2 regions of the Virgibacillus sp. GM2-2 genome follow, and region 2 is predicted to be linked to the other one. Evidence: a T-box and tRNA genes for the amino acid it is inferred to sense, from the RefSeq annotation. Region 2 holds a T-box; the other holds one or more tRNA genes.
The links. The T-box of region 2 lies ahead of tyrS (tyrosine--tRNA ligase). A T-box ahead of a tRNA ligase gene usually reads a tRNA of that ligase, here a tRNA-Tyr.

Region 1: it encodes a tRNA-Tyr, which carries the amino acid that the T-box ahead of tyrS (tyrosine--tRNA ligase) is inferred to sense. The anticodon was not compared.

What each region holds. Positions count from the first base shown of each region.
Region 1 is NZ_JBUZWC010000011.1:25-7,763, forward strand. It holds tRNA gene ACY9Z2_RS12990 (tRNA-Thr) at 38-110, shown strand; gene ACY9Z2_RS12995 (hypothetical protein) at 678-848, shown strand; gene cysK (cysteine synthase A) at 892-1,812, opposite strand; tRNA gene ACY9Z2_RS13005 (tRNA-Glu) at 2,035-2,109, shown strand; tRNA gene ACY9Z2_RS13010 (tRNA-Val) at 2,116-2,191, shown strand; tRNA gene ACY9Z2_RS13015 (tRNA-Thr) at 2,196-2,271, shown strand; tRNA gene ACY9Z2_RS13020 (tRNA-Tyr) at 2,311-2,395, shown strand; tRNA gene ACY9Z2_RS13025 (tRNA-Gln) at 2,410-2,484, shown strand; tRNA gene ACY9Z2_RS13030 (tRNA-Lys) at 2,638-2,713, shown strand; gene ACY9Z2_RS13035 (hydroxymethylglutaryl-CoA reductase, degradative) at 2,914-4,203, shown strand; gene mvk (mevalonate kinase) at 4,200-5,162, shown strand; gene mvaD (diphosphomevalonate decarboxylase) at 5,191-6,168, shown strand; gene ACY9Z2_RS13050 (phosphomevalonate kinase) at 6,172-7,263, shown strand; gene ACY9Z2_RS13055 (hypothetical protein) at 7,384-7,704, shown strand.
Region 2 is NZ_JBUZWC010000008.1:33,560-41,298, forward strand. It holds gene ACY9Z2_RS11105 (acetoin utilization AcuB family protein) at 1-405, opposite strand, end outside; gene ACY9Z2_RS11110 (GNAT family N-acetyltransferase) at 406-1,059, opposite strand; gene ACY9Z2_RS11115 (transglycosylase domain-containing protein) at 1,203-4,172, opposite strand; gene ACY9Z2_RS11120 (biotin transporter BioY) at 4,317-4,916, shown strand; T-box leader at 4,928-5,133, shown strand; gene tyrS (tyrosine--tRNA ligase) at 5,277-6,548, shown strand; gene rpsD (30S ribosomal protein S4) at 6,779-7,381, opposite strand.

The sequences.
Region 1 (7,739 bases), on a different contig from region 2:
TCGTAGGTTCGAATCCTACCTGTGGAGCCATACATACGCTTCCATAGCTCAGCTGGTAGAGCACCACCATGGTAAGGTGGGGGTCAGCGGTTCAAGTCCGCTTGGAAGCTCTTTATTAAACATCTAACACTTTTTAAGTGCTAGGTGTTTTTTTTTATTGCTTTTTTAATTATGTTTTTTTTAATCTGGAGTGACTGCAACAAGTTGATTTTCACGGTGGACAGTCGCTTTCGCTATTCAAGGCACAAGTGCTTTATCTACTAAAATTCACGTTTTTGTAGAGTGTTCTATGCAATGTTCAGGATTCCAGAGGTGCGTAATATAAGCAAATTTGGGATAAGCGGACACCAGATCCCTTATTCGTGCAAAATTGGGGCAAATGCATCTGTTCGCGGACTCAGGATCCGTTATGCAGCAAAAAGAAGTGATTTCATCGCCATTTTACTTAAATAAGGTATCCTGTGTCCTATTAACCCATAAAACATGTGCGGAAAGTATAAATAGCGCCCTCTGTGTCCGCTACTGAGCAGTCTCCAGTTCGCCTTTTTGGTTACAAGTGTATACATTTTTGTGCGAATCAAAATTTTTTAAAAAACACGCTTTAAATTCTCGTGAGAATTTTTTCCAATCTTTGTTATAATTGAGAAGGAATATGAAAAATAGAGGGGGATATGAAGATGACAAGTGAAATACCGATGTTAGTAATTGTTGCAATTGTAGTTACTATTTTTGAGATATTATTAACTATCTTTCTTATTAAGAAAAAGGTTTTTAAACCATCTATTGCACTCTATACATCAGTACCTGCAGTTGTAATAATATGGTTTGTAGCGTTAACGAATACATAGAAAAAAGCAATTCATTGGCATAGAACAATGAATTGCTTTTTTATTAATGATCGAATAAATTCATGCTAAGGTATCGTTCTCCAGTATCTGGTGCTACACAAAGAACTTTTTTTTCTTTACCAAGTTTCTGGGCGATGTCTAAGGCGGTGAAAATCGCTGCTGCACCGGATAGTCCTACGAATAGACCTTCTTCCCTAGGTATGCGTTTAAACATCTCAATTGCGTCTTCGTCTGCAATTTGTTGTATTTCATCAAAGATATCGGTATTAAGTATTTCTGGAATAAAACCAGGACTAGTACCAACTAATTTGTGTTTCCCAGGTTTGCCCCCGGACAGGACAGGAGATCCTTTTGGTTCAGCAACTGCAATATAAAGATTTGGGATTTTTTCCTTTAATGTTTCACCAACTCCAGTAATTGTGCCGCCAGTGCCGGCGGTTGCAATAAATGCATCCAGTTTGCCTTCCATTTGTTCATAAATTTCTAACGCGGTTGTTGTTCTGTGAATATCGGGATTTGCTGGATTCTCAAACTGCTGAGGAATGAAGCTCCCTGGTATCTTTTGTTTTAATTCTTTTGCTTTTTTAATTGCTCCAGGCATTTTTTCTTCGCTTGGAGTAAGAACAATTTCTGCACCGTAGGCTTTCAATAAAGAAATGCGCTCTTTGGTACTTGTATCTGGCATTACTAGTATTGCTCGGTAGCCCTTTGCAGCTGCATTCATAGCAAGACCGATACCGGTATTCCCGCTTGTTGGTTCAATGATCGTATCTCCAGGTTTGATAATCCCTTGTTCTTCAGCCTTCTTTATCATATTAAAAGCAGCACGATCTTTTACACTTCTAGTAGGATTTTGCAACTCTAATTTAACGTAGACATCTGCAGATTCAGTGGGTACAAGTTTATTTAGCTTTACAATGGGTGTTTCACCGATTAACTCTGTTATATTATTAACAACTTTCATAAGAACCACCTTCGTAAAAAGTACTTTTTTCTTTCATTAATAGTATCAATCTGTATATAATAAATTCAATTGTTAAGACTAAAAAGCATGTGTTAATAGCAAAAGAGAAATAAATGCTAAAAAAAAGTAGAAAAAAGTAGAATTCCTCTTTACAAAGAGAGAGAATCTGTATATAATAAAATTCGTTGGTTTTTGACATTACATATCAAAAAGTTAACTCTAGGCCCGTTGGTCAAGCGGTTAAGACACCGCCCTTTCACGGCGGTAACACGGGTTCGAATCCCGTACGGGTCACCATTATCTGGAGGATTAGCTCAGCTGGGAGAGCACCTGCCTTACAAGCAGGGGGTCGCAGGTTCGAGCCCTGCATCCTCCACCATTTAGCCGGCCTAGCTCAACTGGTAGAGCAACTGACTTGTAATCAGTAGGTTGGGGGTTCAAGTCCTCTGGCCGGCACCATTTTTTTATGTATAACTTTTACGTTTTTGGAAATTATATGGAGGGGTAGCGAAGTGGCTAAACGCGGCGGACTGTAAATCCGCTCCCTCAGGGTTCGGCAGTTCGAATCTGCCCCCCTCCACCACTTTATTTTTTTGATGGGCTATAGCCAAGCGGTAAGGCAGCGGGTTTTGATCCCGTCATTCCCAGGTTCGAATCCTGGTAGCCCAGCCATTTATAATTTTTACCCTGTGTATCAAACTTACCACGATATGACGTGGTTTTTGTATTTTAGGCCCTTTTTTGGCAGGTAAGAAAGTATAAATCCTTTCTTATTGCATAAGTGCAAATAAGACAAGTATTCTAAAAGAAAAATCAGAAATAAACGAGCCATTAGCTCAGTCGGTAGAGCATCTGACTTTTAATCAGAGGGTCGAAGGTTCGAATCCTTCATGGCTCACCATTTACATCAAAAAGAACACTGGCATTGAGATATAATACATAGTATAATTGTAATGAACAAGGTCGTTTGTAGTAAACAACCTTGTTTATTTGCATTTTGCGCTATTTTTTTACATAATAGATAGAGGAAAATTATTATCATAACAATAAAATTAAGCTAAATAATTATTATATATTTTGATACCCAAAAGGATGATTTGTATGAGTACTTCTAGAATTCCTGGTTTTTATAATATGAGTGTAGAAGAGCGAAGAAAATTACTTGCTGAGCAAGCAGACTTGACCGAAGCGGAATCGGAACATCTTTCTTCTACAAATCCTTTAACCTTGGATACGGCTAATAATATGATAGAAAATGTGATTGGCACATATCAGTTGCCATTAGGGTTAGGATTGAACTTTCTTATTAACGGGAAAGACTATGTAGTGCCAATGGCTATTGAAGAACCATCTGTAGTAGCGTCCGCTAGTTATATTGCTAAGATTGTTCGTAATGCTGGCGGTTTTACAACGGAATCTTCTGGTAGAGTAATGATTGGCCAAATTCAGGTTGTAGGATGCCCTGATTTTAATTTTGCTAAAGAAGCACTTTTGAAGGAAAAAGAAATGCTTCTTGAGGGTGCAAACGCTGCATACCCGAGCATCGTTTCAAGAGGTGGCGGTGCACAGGATCTAGAAGTACGTATGTTGAACGACGAATCAGGCTCTAAATATGGCCAAATGCTCGTATTGCATTTGTATATAGATACGTGTGATGCAATGGGTGCAAACATTATTAATACGATGGTGGAAGCACTTGCTCCGGTAGTAGAGGATTTAACAAAAGGGAAAGTTTATTTACGAATTCTTTCTAACCTTGCTGATAGATGTGTTGCTCGTGCTAAATGTGTTATACCACCGAATTTATTGGAGACCGGGGACTTCTCGGGAGAAGAGGTTCGGGATGGAGTAGTACATGCCTATGAATTTGCGGCATCAGACCCTTACCGTGCAGTAACACACAATAAAGGTATTATGAATGGTATTGATCCGATTGTTATTGCCACCGGAAATGATTGGCGCGCGGTGGAAGCTGGTGCACATGCGTATGCAGCACGCTTTGGAAAATATAGTTCGATGACAGAATGGTATGTAGATGATAAGGGTAACCTTGTAGGTGAACTAGAATTACCAATGTCTGTTGGAACTGTTGGAGGATCTATTCGGGTTCACCCAATATCACAAATTGCGCATAAGATATTAGGAATAGAGTCTGCAGAAGAGTTGGCACAGGTAATTGTATCTGTGGGTCTAGCGCAAAATTTAGGAGCTTTAAAGGCTTTGGTGACGGATGGTATTCAGAAGGGTCATATGGCTTTACATTCTCGCTCTGTTGCGATGGCAGCAGGGGCTAAAGGAGAGCTGATTGATATCATTGCTGAACAATTGATTAATGAAAAAGATATCCGTGTAGGGAAAGCTAAAGAATTGGTGGAAAAGAGTAAAAAATGAGTGTAGAGAAAGCAACAACTTCAGAACAAACAGCTATTGGGATAGCTCATAGTAAACTAATTTTAATTGGCGAGCATGCGGTTGTACACGGACAACCAGCAATAGCTATTCCTTTTCCATTGGTAGGAATAGAAGCATTGGTAGATAATGTTCCAGGTGCAGTGAAAATTGACAGTACATTTTACCATGGTCCAATTAACAAGGCACCAGATGCTTTAGACGGATTGGTAAACTGTATTACAGCCACACTCGATCATCTGGAAATACCACACCGCGATTTATTGATACGAATTAAATCGTCAATTCCACCCGGAAAAGGGTTAGGTTCTAGTGCGTCAGTTGCAATAGCCGTTATACGGTCCATATTTGCGTACGCAGATGAGGAACTCACAGAGGAAACGTTATTAATGCTCGCAAATATTTCGGAAACATTTGCACACGGTTCTCCTAGTGGAATAGATACACTTACGATAACCTCAGAATCACCAGTTTGGTATGAAAAAGATCGACCTTTTCATTTTATTAAGCCGAAAACAGACTTTCATTTCATTGTGGCTGATTCAGGAAGAAAAGGTGATACGAGGTTAGCGGTAGAATCAGTAGCAGATCTACTTAAGTCTGCACCGAAGAAAATTCAAGCTAGTCTTGACCGAATTGGCGAAATAACGCATCAAGCTAGAAGAGCGTTAGAGAAGGCCAGCAAACAAATTTTAGGTAAAACATTAAATGAAGCACAAAAAGAATTAGAAGCTCTTGGAGTGAGTGATGCGGGACTTAATCGGCTTATTTATGTTGCGCGTCAGGAAGGTGCTCTTGGTGCAAAGTTAACTGGTGGCGGTAACGGAGGTTGCATTATAGCTTTAGCCCGTAATGAGGCACACTCGAAGCATTTATGTGAAAAGCTAAAAAGCTTTGGTGCTCATGCTGTCTGGCCATTTGTTTTACGAAAGCACAATTAGGAACTGAAGGTAGAAATGGGGATTATGGATGAAAGCAACGGCAAAGGCACATACCAACATTGCCTTAATTAAATATTGGGGAAAGCGCGATGAGTCGTTGATTTTACCAATGAATAATAGCCTTTCGTTAACGTTAGATGCGTTTTATACAGAAACAACAGTTACATTTAAAACGGATCTTACGGAGGATGTATTTTACCTTGATAATGAATTAATTCAGGGTGATCAATATATAAAAGTTACAAAATACCTTGATTTGATACGAGATTTTGCTGGAAAACAGAACCTTTATGCTGAAGTAAGGTCTACGAATGCAGTGCCAACTGCGGCAGGTTTTGCTTCATCGGCTTCAGGGTTTGCTGCACTTGCAGCAGCAGCAACGCGTGCACTGGGATTAGAGGTTGATGATGCAACTCTGTCTCGATTAACACGTCGCGGTTCTGGATCAGCATGTCGTTCCATCTACGGTGGTTTTGTTGAATGGGAACAGGGCAAACTCGAAGACGGGTCTGATTCCTATGCTGTGCCAGTTGCACCACAAAATCATTGGGATGTGCGTGTTGCAGCGGTGGTTTTATCTTCAAAAATGAAAAAGGTTTCCAGTCGTGTTGGTATGCGCCGAACGGTAGAAACTTCTCCATTCTATCCGGGCTGGGTTGATGCGATTCCAACTGATCTGGCAACTATTAAAGAAGCAATCCAGGAACGTGATTTTGATAAATTGGGTTCTGTTGCTGAAGCAAATTGTCAAAAAATGCATGCCACAACACTTGGTGCAAATCCACCATTTACGTATTGGCATGATACGACGATGACGGTTATGCAAACCGTTCAAGCTTTACGTGAAAAAGGCATACCAGCATATTTTACAATCGATGCTGGTCCCAATGTAAAAGTTTTATACCAGCCTGAAAACGAGGTAGTAATTGAACAAACGCTCCGTGAAATACCTGGTGTTACGAAAGTCATTTTAAGTCGATCAGGTCAAGGAGTCACCTATAGCTAGGGGATGAAAATAGTGACAAACGAGTCAATGACAATCAAGGTCCCAGGTAAATTAATGATAGCAGGCGAGTATGCAATATTAGAAGCCCATCAACGATCAATAGTAACGGCTGTTGATCGTTTTGTTTATACTACGATATGTAGTGCTAGTGAGAATCGGGTTTCTCTTCCGAAGTTAGGACTTGAAAATATACCATGGGAAGTCAATAGTGAAAAAATACATATTAAAACGAAGGATTCGCGGGTAAATTTTGTTGAAAATGCGATGGATATCGTGTGTCGCTACATTATGGAACAAGGGAATTCACTGGAGGCATTCGATTTAACAATTAATAGTGAGCTAGATGATGAATCGGGTATTAAATATGGATTGGGTTCGAGTGCCGCGGTTGTTACTGCAGTTGTAAAGGCGGTTTTGAAATACCACAAGATACCTTGTCCTTCAGAAATACTATTTAAACTTGCTGCAATTGCACATGTGGAGACTCAAGGAAGCGGATCGGGTGCAGATGTTGCTGCCTCTTCGTATGGGGGAATGGTTGCTTATACGTCTTTTCAGGCGGATTGGTTAAAAGATGCGTATCGTGCATCATCCACAATAGTTGATTTGGTAAATCAAAATTGGCCATATCTATCTGTAGAAGCAATTTCATTACCAGATAATGTTCAAATGTTGATTGGATGGACAGGCAGCCCGGCTTCGACGAAGGACTTTATAAAAAAAATTAACAAACTTAAGATCTCCTCACCAGAATTGTATGAGCAGTTTATTGTACAATCATCAAATGCTGTTGGATTGATTATGACAGGTGTAGAAACGAACAACAGTCTACTAGTGCTCGAAGGAATTACAGCTAATAGAAAGGCGCTAGCGGAGTTAGGCACCCATGCGGATGCGCCAATTGAAACAACATTGTTGAAACAATTAGCCGACATTGCTGAAAAACATGGTGGTGCTGGGAAACCATCTGGTGCTGGCGGTGGAGATTGTGGTATTGCGTTTTTTGATGGCGAGGAAGCGGCTGAACGTGTAAAAAGGGATTGGTTGAAAAACGGTATTAAGCCACTTTCACTTAATATATTTATTACTTTATAAAAAACAAGTATTACTTCGTTCAAGGGAGATAATACTTGTTTTTTTAATTTAATGAAAATTTCGCGAAACTTTATTACAACTTAATCGTAAATATAATAACTAAAACGAGGGGGACACTTTATGAATTGGTACAAATTGTTAGTGATTGGATTTGTTTTTATTGTAGTATTGGTTGGTTGCTCACAGAAAGAGACCAAAGAAGATCTAGGATTGGTAACACTAGAGGAATTTAATCAGTTGGATAATAGTATGACTTTTGATGATGTCATTGAACTTCTAGGGCCACCAGATTCTTATGGAGGAGAATCGCAATCTGGAAAGGAAGTAGAGTATGTAGAAGATGCCACTTATATATGGGATGGAGTTGTGCCAGAATCTTTTATTGTATTAAAATTTAAGAATAAGATGCTTCAAACAAAAAATAAAATGGGGTTCGAATAATAGAGTACATATTTTGAAAGAATCCGGATCTTTCG
Region 2 (7,739 bases):
TACGTGTGTTCCAGTTAATTGAATTAAGGTATAAAGCATATCCTTTTCCGTTACCATTCCTACTAGCTTGTTATCACGTACAACTGGTACACAAGCAAACTCTTCATCATAAAATATACCAGCAACTTCCTCCACAAAATCAAGTGGGTGTACAGTTACAACAGGATGGCTCATAATGGTTTGAATTTCATGCTGAAGTACATTTTCTTTTGCTTGCTCTTGAAGAATAGATGGACTAGCATCCCGAACATCTCGATCTGAAACAATACCGATAACATACAAATTTTCGTCAACAATTGGAATATGTCTAATTTTATTTTCCTGCAAAAGCCTAAGCGCTTCAGCAATAGTTGCACTAGGTGATAAAGTAATTACATTTCTATTCATAATTTCTTCAACTAACACCTATAAGCCCTCCCTCATAGATCGATATTGATGTCGTTGTAAAAATCGTAACTTATCAAATTCCTCTATTGATTCATCTGGTACATTTTGTCCAATACGAACCATTAGACAGTTAGCAGGATGTGAAATGATTTCTGGATCATCTGTTGGTGCAGGAATAAGTCCTCCAGCAGCCATCATTTTTTCCATCACTTTTCGGTAATCCCAAATACTTAGTTTTGTTCCATCTAAATCCCAATGCCAATAATACTCTGTTGAGATTACAATATAATTTTCCATGTAATCATCCATCATGGACACTTTTAATAATCCAGAAGCAACTCTAGAACCTCTGTACTGAGGAATAACCTCAATGGCCCCAAGTTCTATCAAATCTTCCATATTAAACTCGGACCAACGTTCCAGTGGATCAGGGTGCAAGTAAGTAACATAACCGATAATGGTATCTGATGTACGTGCAACGATAATCCGACCCTCTGGAAAGTCTGCGATGTTCATTATTGCTTCAAACTGCTTCGGTGCCTTACGAAATGCTGTTAAATGTTCATGAAAATGATATTTTTTCAATTCTGATGAAGGAAGTGGCCCTTCGATGACAATATCCCCATAAGTAGTATCGTGAGTTAATGATTGATGAGACTTCACATGCTTCATATTTTCACCGCCTACTTCTAAATGTAAATTTCTTGTTTTTTATTATACAGGATATTTGACTTGATTTTTAGTGATAAGTTGAATATGACTTTTTCTTAGTACATAAAAAACCTATAGGGTATGCCCCTATAGGTTTAATAGAATTATTCTGGATTGTCATCGGTTTCTGGTTTAGGATCGTCGTCATCTTGTGCAGGCGGTTCAGTCGGTGGTGGAGTTGGGCCATCACCACTGTTAGGTTTATCTGGCGGATTATCGCCATCCCCTGGATCATCTGGTTTTTCAGGTTTATCCGGCTTTTTAGGCTCTGGCGGCTCTGGCTTCGGTTCCGGCTTTGAAAAGTCACCAACCACGACTGCTTTAGATGGACTTGATTCTATTCCAAAGTAGTCAACAGCTTCTACTCGATAAACCGCTTTGCCACCTCCGACGTTAAACCCAGTCGACGTCGTGTTTCCAATTAATTTAAACGAACCGTCTGGATTTGACGCCTGGTAAATTCGATAGCCTACAACATCTTTACTACTTGAATCAGACCAAGTAAGTGTACTTCCTGATTTTTTGATTGATGATGGCGCAGCAGGTGCTTTTCCGTCATCCTCGATAGCAGAACCAACATCACCACTTGGAACGCCGATTTTTTCCCACTTAGCTCGATCTCTAGATGGGAATAATTTTGTCAAGTCACTCAGACGATCATAATTATGTTTCTGAATAAATTCTGGATTAAACGTTAATCCATCACCATTTACGAATTCTTCTGGTGTATTTGGTCCAGCTATAACTGCTTTGCCATCGACCAATACATACGCTCCAGTTGTCAGACTGTTATCTGTCTTGTTTGGTACGTATTTTGCATTATAAATATCGGAATATACCAGACCTGCTTTACTACATAAGTCTGACGGTGCATTCCCTGAAATAGCACAGTAACTGCGTGATACGATTCCATCTGGTCGCTCAAAGTTTTTTGATGGAGCCATTAACTCTGGGTTGATTTCAATCGCTTTGTTCATAAGTTTAGACCAGAGTAAAAGATTTCGCTCGTTGTATCGCATACAGTTAGGGTCACATGCATTTAAACTAGACGGTGTATCATATCCTATCCATGTGCCAAAAGTTACGTTAGGATTGTATCCAACAAACCACGAATCTTTCCACTCCTGCGAAGTTCCAGATTTGCCGGCCCAATCTATTGACATATCAATATGCGATTGTAAGAAAGTAGCTGTACCATAATCTAAAACGTCTCTTAAGATATCTGTTGTTAAGTATGCAGTTTGTGGCGAGAATACTTTTACTGGCTTGGATTCGTGTTCATAGATAGTTTTGCCATCTTTGGTAGTAATTTTTTCAATCATATAAGCATCTACAAATTTACCGCCATTTGCAAAAGTTCCATAAGCATTTATATTTTCTTCAATAGTTGTACCATAGGTTGTTGCTCCAATACCAAGTACCAGGTTACTATATTCCTTTTCGCCAATGGTAGTAATGCCCATTTTTTCTATATACTTTTGACCAATTCCTCTATTCATTAGCATGTTATACACTTGAATAGCAGGGACGTTAAAGGATTCGGCAAGTGCTTTTCTAGCCGTCACAAGTCCATGGTAATTAGTTGTATAGTTATCAGGTGAATACGAGCCATATGTTGTAGGAATGTCATCTAAAACACTAGCTGGCTGTAATAAACCTTCTTCAAAAGCAGGTGCATAATCAAGTAATGGTTTCATTGTACTACCATTTGATCGAATTGCTTCTGTCGCATAGTTTAATTGATTTTCTTGTGAGTAGCCGCGTCCACCGACAAAGCTAATAATTCTACCTGTTGCATTTTCTATTAGCATTCCAGCGGTTTGAACAGGCTCCACGATATGATATCGTTTTCCTGTTTTCGGATCCGTCCAATACCAGTCACTTTTCGGTCCATAGTAATCATAGTTCTTTACAATTTCTTGAAAAGCAACATACGTTTTTTTATCAATTGTCGTATGGATTTTATATCCGTTTTGGCGTAAAGCACGATCTGCACGAATCATGTATTCTTCTTTTAGCTTTTCATCTTTTTCAAGTTGTTCGACAGTATACCCGTCTTCTTTCGCGATTTTCTCTGCTAAAATGTTCTTTGCTCGTGCTTCCGCTTCAAACATCAAATACGGATACTTTTCCATCGGTGTATTTGATTTCGTAATAAAATCTTTCGTGATATCATAATTTAAAGCCTTTTCGTATTCTTTTTTCGTAATATATTCAGCCTCATACATTCTGTCTAACACTGTTTTCATTCGATCAATGCCAGGTTGTAATGCTGCTGGTTCTTTTAATCCACCACTATTTTTATATGGCGTGTAATAGGACGGGCTCTGTGGAAGCCCAGCAAGATAGGCTGATTGCGGTAAATTCAAATCTGCAGCGTCTACACCAAAAATTCCTTGTGCTGCTGTTTGAATTCCTGCAATGTTTCGTCCAGATGCTTCTCTACCATATGGAACTATATTAAGATATGCTTCTAAAATCTCATCTTTTTTAAAGAATCTTTCTAAACGTAAGGCTAGTAAAATCTCTTTTGCTTTACGTTCAAAAGAAACTTCGTTCGTAAGAATCTGATTTTTAATTAATTGTTGCGTTAAAGTACTACCGCCTGTTTTCACAGCGGCATTTGTTGCTTCTTGAACAACTGCACGTAAGATCGCTTTTGGAACAACACCTTCATGTTCTTTAAAATTTCGATCTTCAGTAGCGATGACTGCGTTAATTAATGTATCAGAAACATTTTCGAGTTTTACCTCTTCACGCATGATATCTGATCGAATATCTCCAAAATATTTATTTTCTGCAAAATATATTGTCGACGTTTCTTCGTAGTTATAGATATCCTTTTTCATGCTTTCATAGCTTCGTATAGGTTCATCTTTTACTAAAGAAGCAAAGTAACCAGCTCCAACTCCGCCAGCAAAAAATAATCCAATAACACCAATAATGATAAAGAATAAGATAATATTCCAAGTGACATCATATGTAACCCTTGAGGTGCGTTGAATTTTTCCTTGCTCCCAGAGAGATTTGACTTTTTTATACGATTTATCTAATACTTTTTTAATTTCATCCATATTAGACCTCCTAAATATTCACCCCATATTATACCATACTAGTTATCTAGTAAAAATAATAACTTTTGAAGAAATGATTCCAAAACTAGTTCTTTTATGTTAACTTATTTTCTATTAGGTTTACATAAAAGGAGGAGTACAATAATGAAGTACAATTCGAAAGTAAAAAATTTAGTCATTTGTGCTATGTTTGCTGCAATTACAGCAGTTATGGCTCAGATAGAAGTTCCGCTTCCGCTTGTACCAATAAGTGGTCAAACGCTGGCAGTTGGAATAACGGCGACAATCATTGGAAGTAGACTTGGTGCTATTGCGATGATTTGTTATGCAGCAGTCGGGGCGGTTGGAGCACCAGTATTTGCGGGTTTTAGTGGTGGAGCACATGTATTGATCGGTCCGACAGGAGGGTATATTTTTGGATTTATTTTAGCTGCTTATGCTACAGGTTTCATTTTGGAAAAAAGCAAATTTACGATAACAATGGCAATGATTGCTAACACAGTGGGGATGATTATCACACTTATAATGGGAACTATCCAGTTGAAATTTGTGCTAGACTTAACCTGGTCTCAAGCACTTGCATCAGGGGTATATCCATTTATCGTGGTCGGGTTAATTAAAGCATTTTTAGCAAGCTGGATTGGAGTTACTGTAAGAAAAAGACTTGTGCAAGCAAATTTGTTATTCCCACTAAAAAGCATAAGGTTATTGCAATTATTTTATAAGTATGGTAAAAATATATAATAATTAAATCATTACATGCATTGAAGGATCGAAGTAGTGAGCAAATCCCTATTATAGAGAGTTAGCGGGTGGTGGAAGCTGACATATATTTGTAAACGAATTACAATCTGGAGCTTTTTCTTGAATAAGAAAACGGTGAAACCCCATCGTTAACAAACCCAAAGTGGCATTTCTATGCAACAAGGGTGGTACCGCGAAGTCAACTCTCGTCCCTTTCTACAATGTAGGGGACGGGAGTTTTTTATTTCAACGTCAGAAAGTACAAAATGTGGTTGACCTTATAAGAAAAACTTCGGCATTCGCTATTAAGGGCGAGGCGAATGCCGAGTTTTTTAACACTAAAATAGGAGTGTGGTAACAATGTCAGTATTAAAAGAGCTAGAAAGACGTGGATTGTTGCATCAAACAACCGATTACGAAGGACTTGAAAAACATTTAAACGAGAACCAGGTTACCGTTTACTGTGGATTTGACCCAACTGGTGATAGTCTGCACATTGGTCATCTTGTTCCAGTGTATATGTTAAAACGATTTCAACGCGCGGGGCATAAGCCTATCGGTTTGATTGGTGGAGGAACTGGAATGATCGGCGATCCGAGTGGTCGCTCATCCGAACGTTCGTTAAATAGTGATGATGTGGTAAAAGGATATAGTGAAAAAATTAAGCAGCAGTTGGCTCATTTACTCGAATTTGATAAAGGTGAAAATGCGGCAGTTGCTAGAAACAATCATGATTGGTTAGCCAGCATGACTGTTATTGATTTTTTACGTGATGCAGGAAAGCATTTTGGCATTAACTATATGCTTGCAAAAGAATCAGTGTCTGCTCGAATTGAACAAGGAATTTCGTTTACTGAATTCAGCTACATGATTCTTCAATCGTTAGACTTTCTCAAACTTTACGAGCAAGAAAATTGCACCTTGCAAATCGGTGGCAGTGACCAGTGGGGGAATATTACTGCTGGAATGGAATTAATCCGTCGTTCCCGTGAAAATATGGATGAGGAAGTTAATGTGTTTGGATTGACTGTTCCGTTAATTACTAAAGCTGATGGCACTAAGTTTGGAAAAACTGCAGGTGGTGCTGTATGGCTGGATCCTGAAAAAACAACGCCATATGAATTTTATCAATTTTGGTTTAATACAGATGACCGCGATGTGATTAAATTTATTCAATACTTTACGTTCCTGGATCAAGATGAAGTGGATCAACTAACAAAAGCAGTTGATGAGAAACCAGAAGAACGCTTAGCGCAAAAACGATTAGCTGAAGAAGTTACGAAAGTAGTACATGGTCAAGAAGCTGTAGAACAGGCACAAAAAATCTCTGCTTCCTTGTTTAGTGGTGATTTAAAAGCTTTAACTGGGAAAGAGATTGAGCAAGGGTTTAAAGATGTCCCAACACACAATAGACAAAAAGAAAATATTGGATTAATCGATTTGCTCGTCGAAGCGAAAATTTCTTCATCCAAACGTCAAGCGAGGGAAGATATTCAAAATGGAGCGATCTACATCAACGGTGAACGAAATCAGGATTTACAGCACACGATAACTGCTGAGGATCAAATTGAAGATACGTTTACGATAATTCGTCGGGGAAAGAAGAAATACTTTTTAGTTCGCTTTCAATAAGTAAAAACACGATCTGTGACAGGATCGTGTTTTTTAGGTTCTTTCGATTTTCTTTTTCGAAGAAGTGTTATTCCGCGGAGACTGAGTGCGATGTCTCGATCGGTTATTTTCTGTCAAAATAGTTCTTAGTCTATTGATTTTATATCAAAAACAACAAACCTGAGATCTTAGACGCAAAATAAAAAACCTAGAATCCGTATAAACACGGTTTCTAGGTTTTTCGTTATAACTTAACGAGAGTAGAATTCTACGATAAGCGCTTCATTAATTTCAGCAGGAAGTTCAGTACGCTCTGGGTAGCGAGAGTAGCTTCCTTCCAGTTTATCCGCATCGAAAGTTAGATAATCAGGAACAAAGTTGTTCACTTCGATTGCTTCTTTAACGATATCTAGTTTTTGTGATTTTTCACGTAAACCAAATACTTGACCTGGCTTCATACGGTATGATGGAATATCAACGCGTTTACCATCTACTGTTACGTGACCGTGGTTTACTAGCTGACGAGCTTGTCTGCGTGTACGAGCAAGACCTGCACGATAAACAAGGTTATCAAGACGAGATTCAAGAAGAATCATGAAGTTTTCACCATGAATACCTTTTTGTTTACCAGCTTGATCGAACAAGTTACGGAATTGACGTTCGTTCAATCCATACATGAAGCGTAGTTTTTGCTTCTCTTGTTGTTGCAAACCGTATTCAGAGATTTTCTTTCTTTGGTTCGGTCCATGTTGACCAGGAGCGTAAGGGCGTTTATCTAGTTCCTTACCAGTTCCAGTTAATGAAATGCCAAGACGACGTGATTTCTTCCATACTGATCCAGTATAACGTGACATAAGACATTTCCTCCTTTTTATGTTATTTGCATAAAATAAGAGACCGTGTTCCTATCCGATGCTCATTATGTTTTCATGTACCATCGCTCCAGCAGCAGAGAGTTACACGATACACCTCAAATCTTGAGGAACAAAATGATGACAAGCGGCGGCTCACAAAGGCTACCTTTTTATTTTACACAACGAACAGTATATCTGTTTCCTGCTTAGAAGTCAATGATTTTATTATATCCACGAATAAAAGAAAAATATATTTTGAGAAGATTTTATAGGAAAAATCTCCTATTTGCTATATAATGTATCTATAATATTCAAAAATTTATCGGGACATTAACTATAAATGTATAAAATATATATG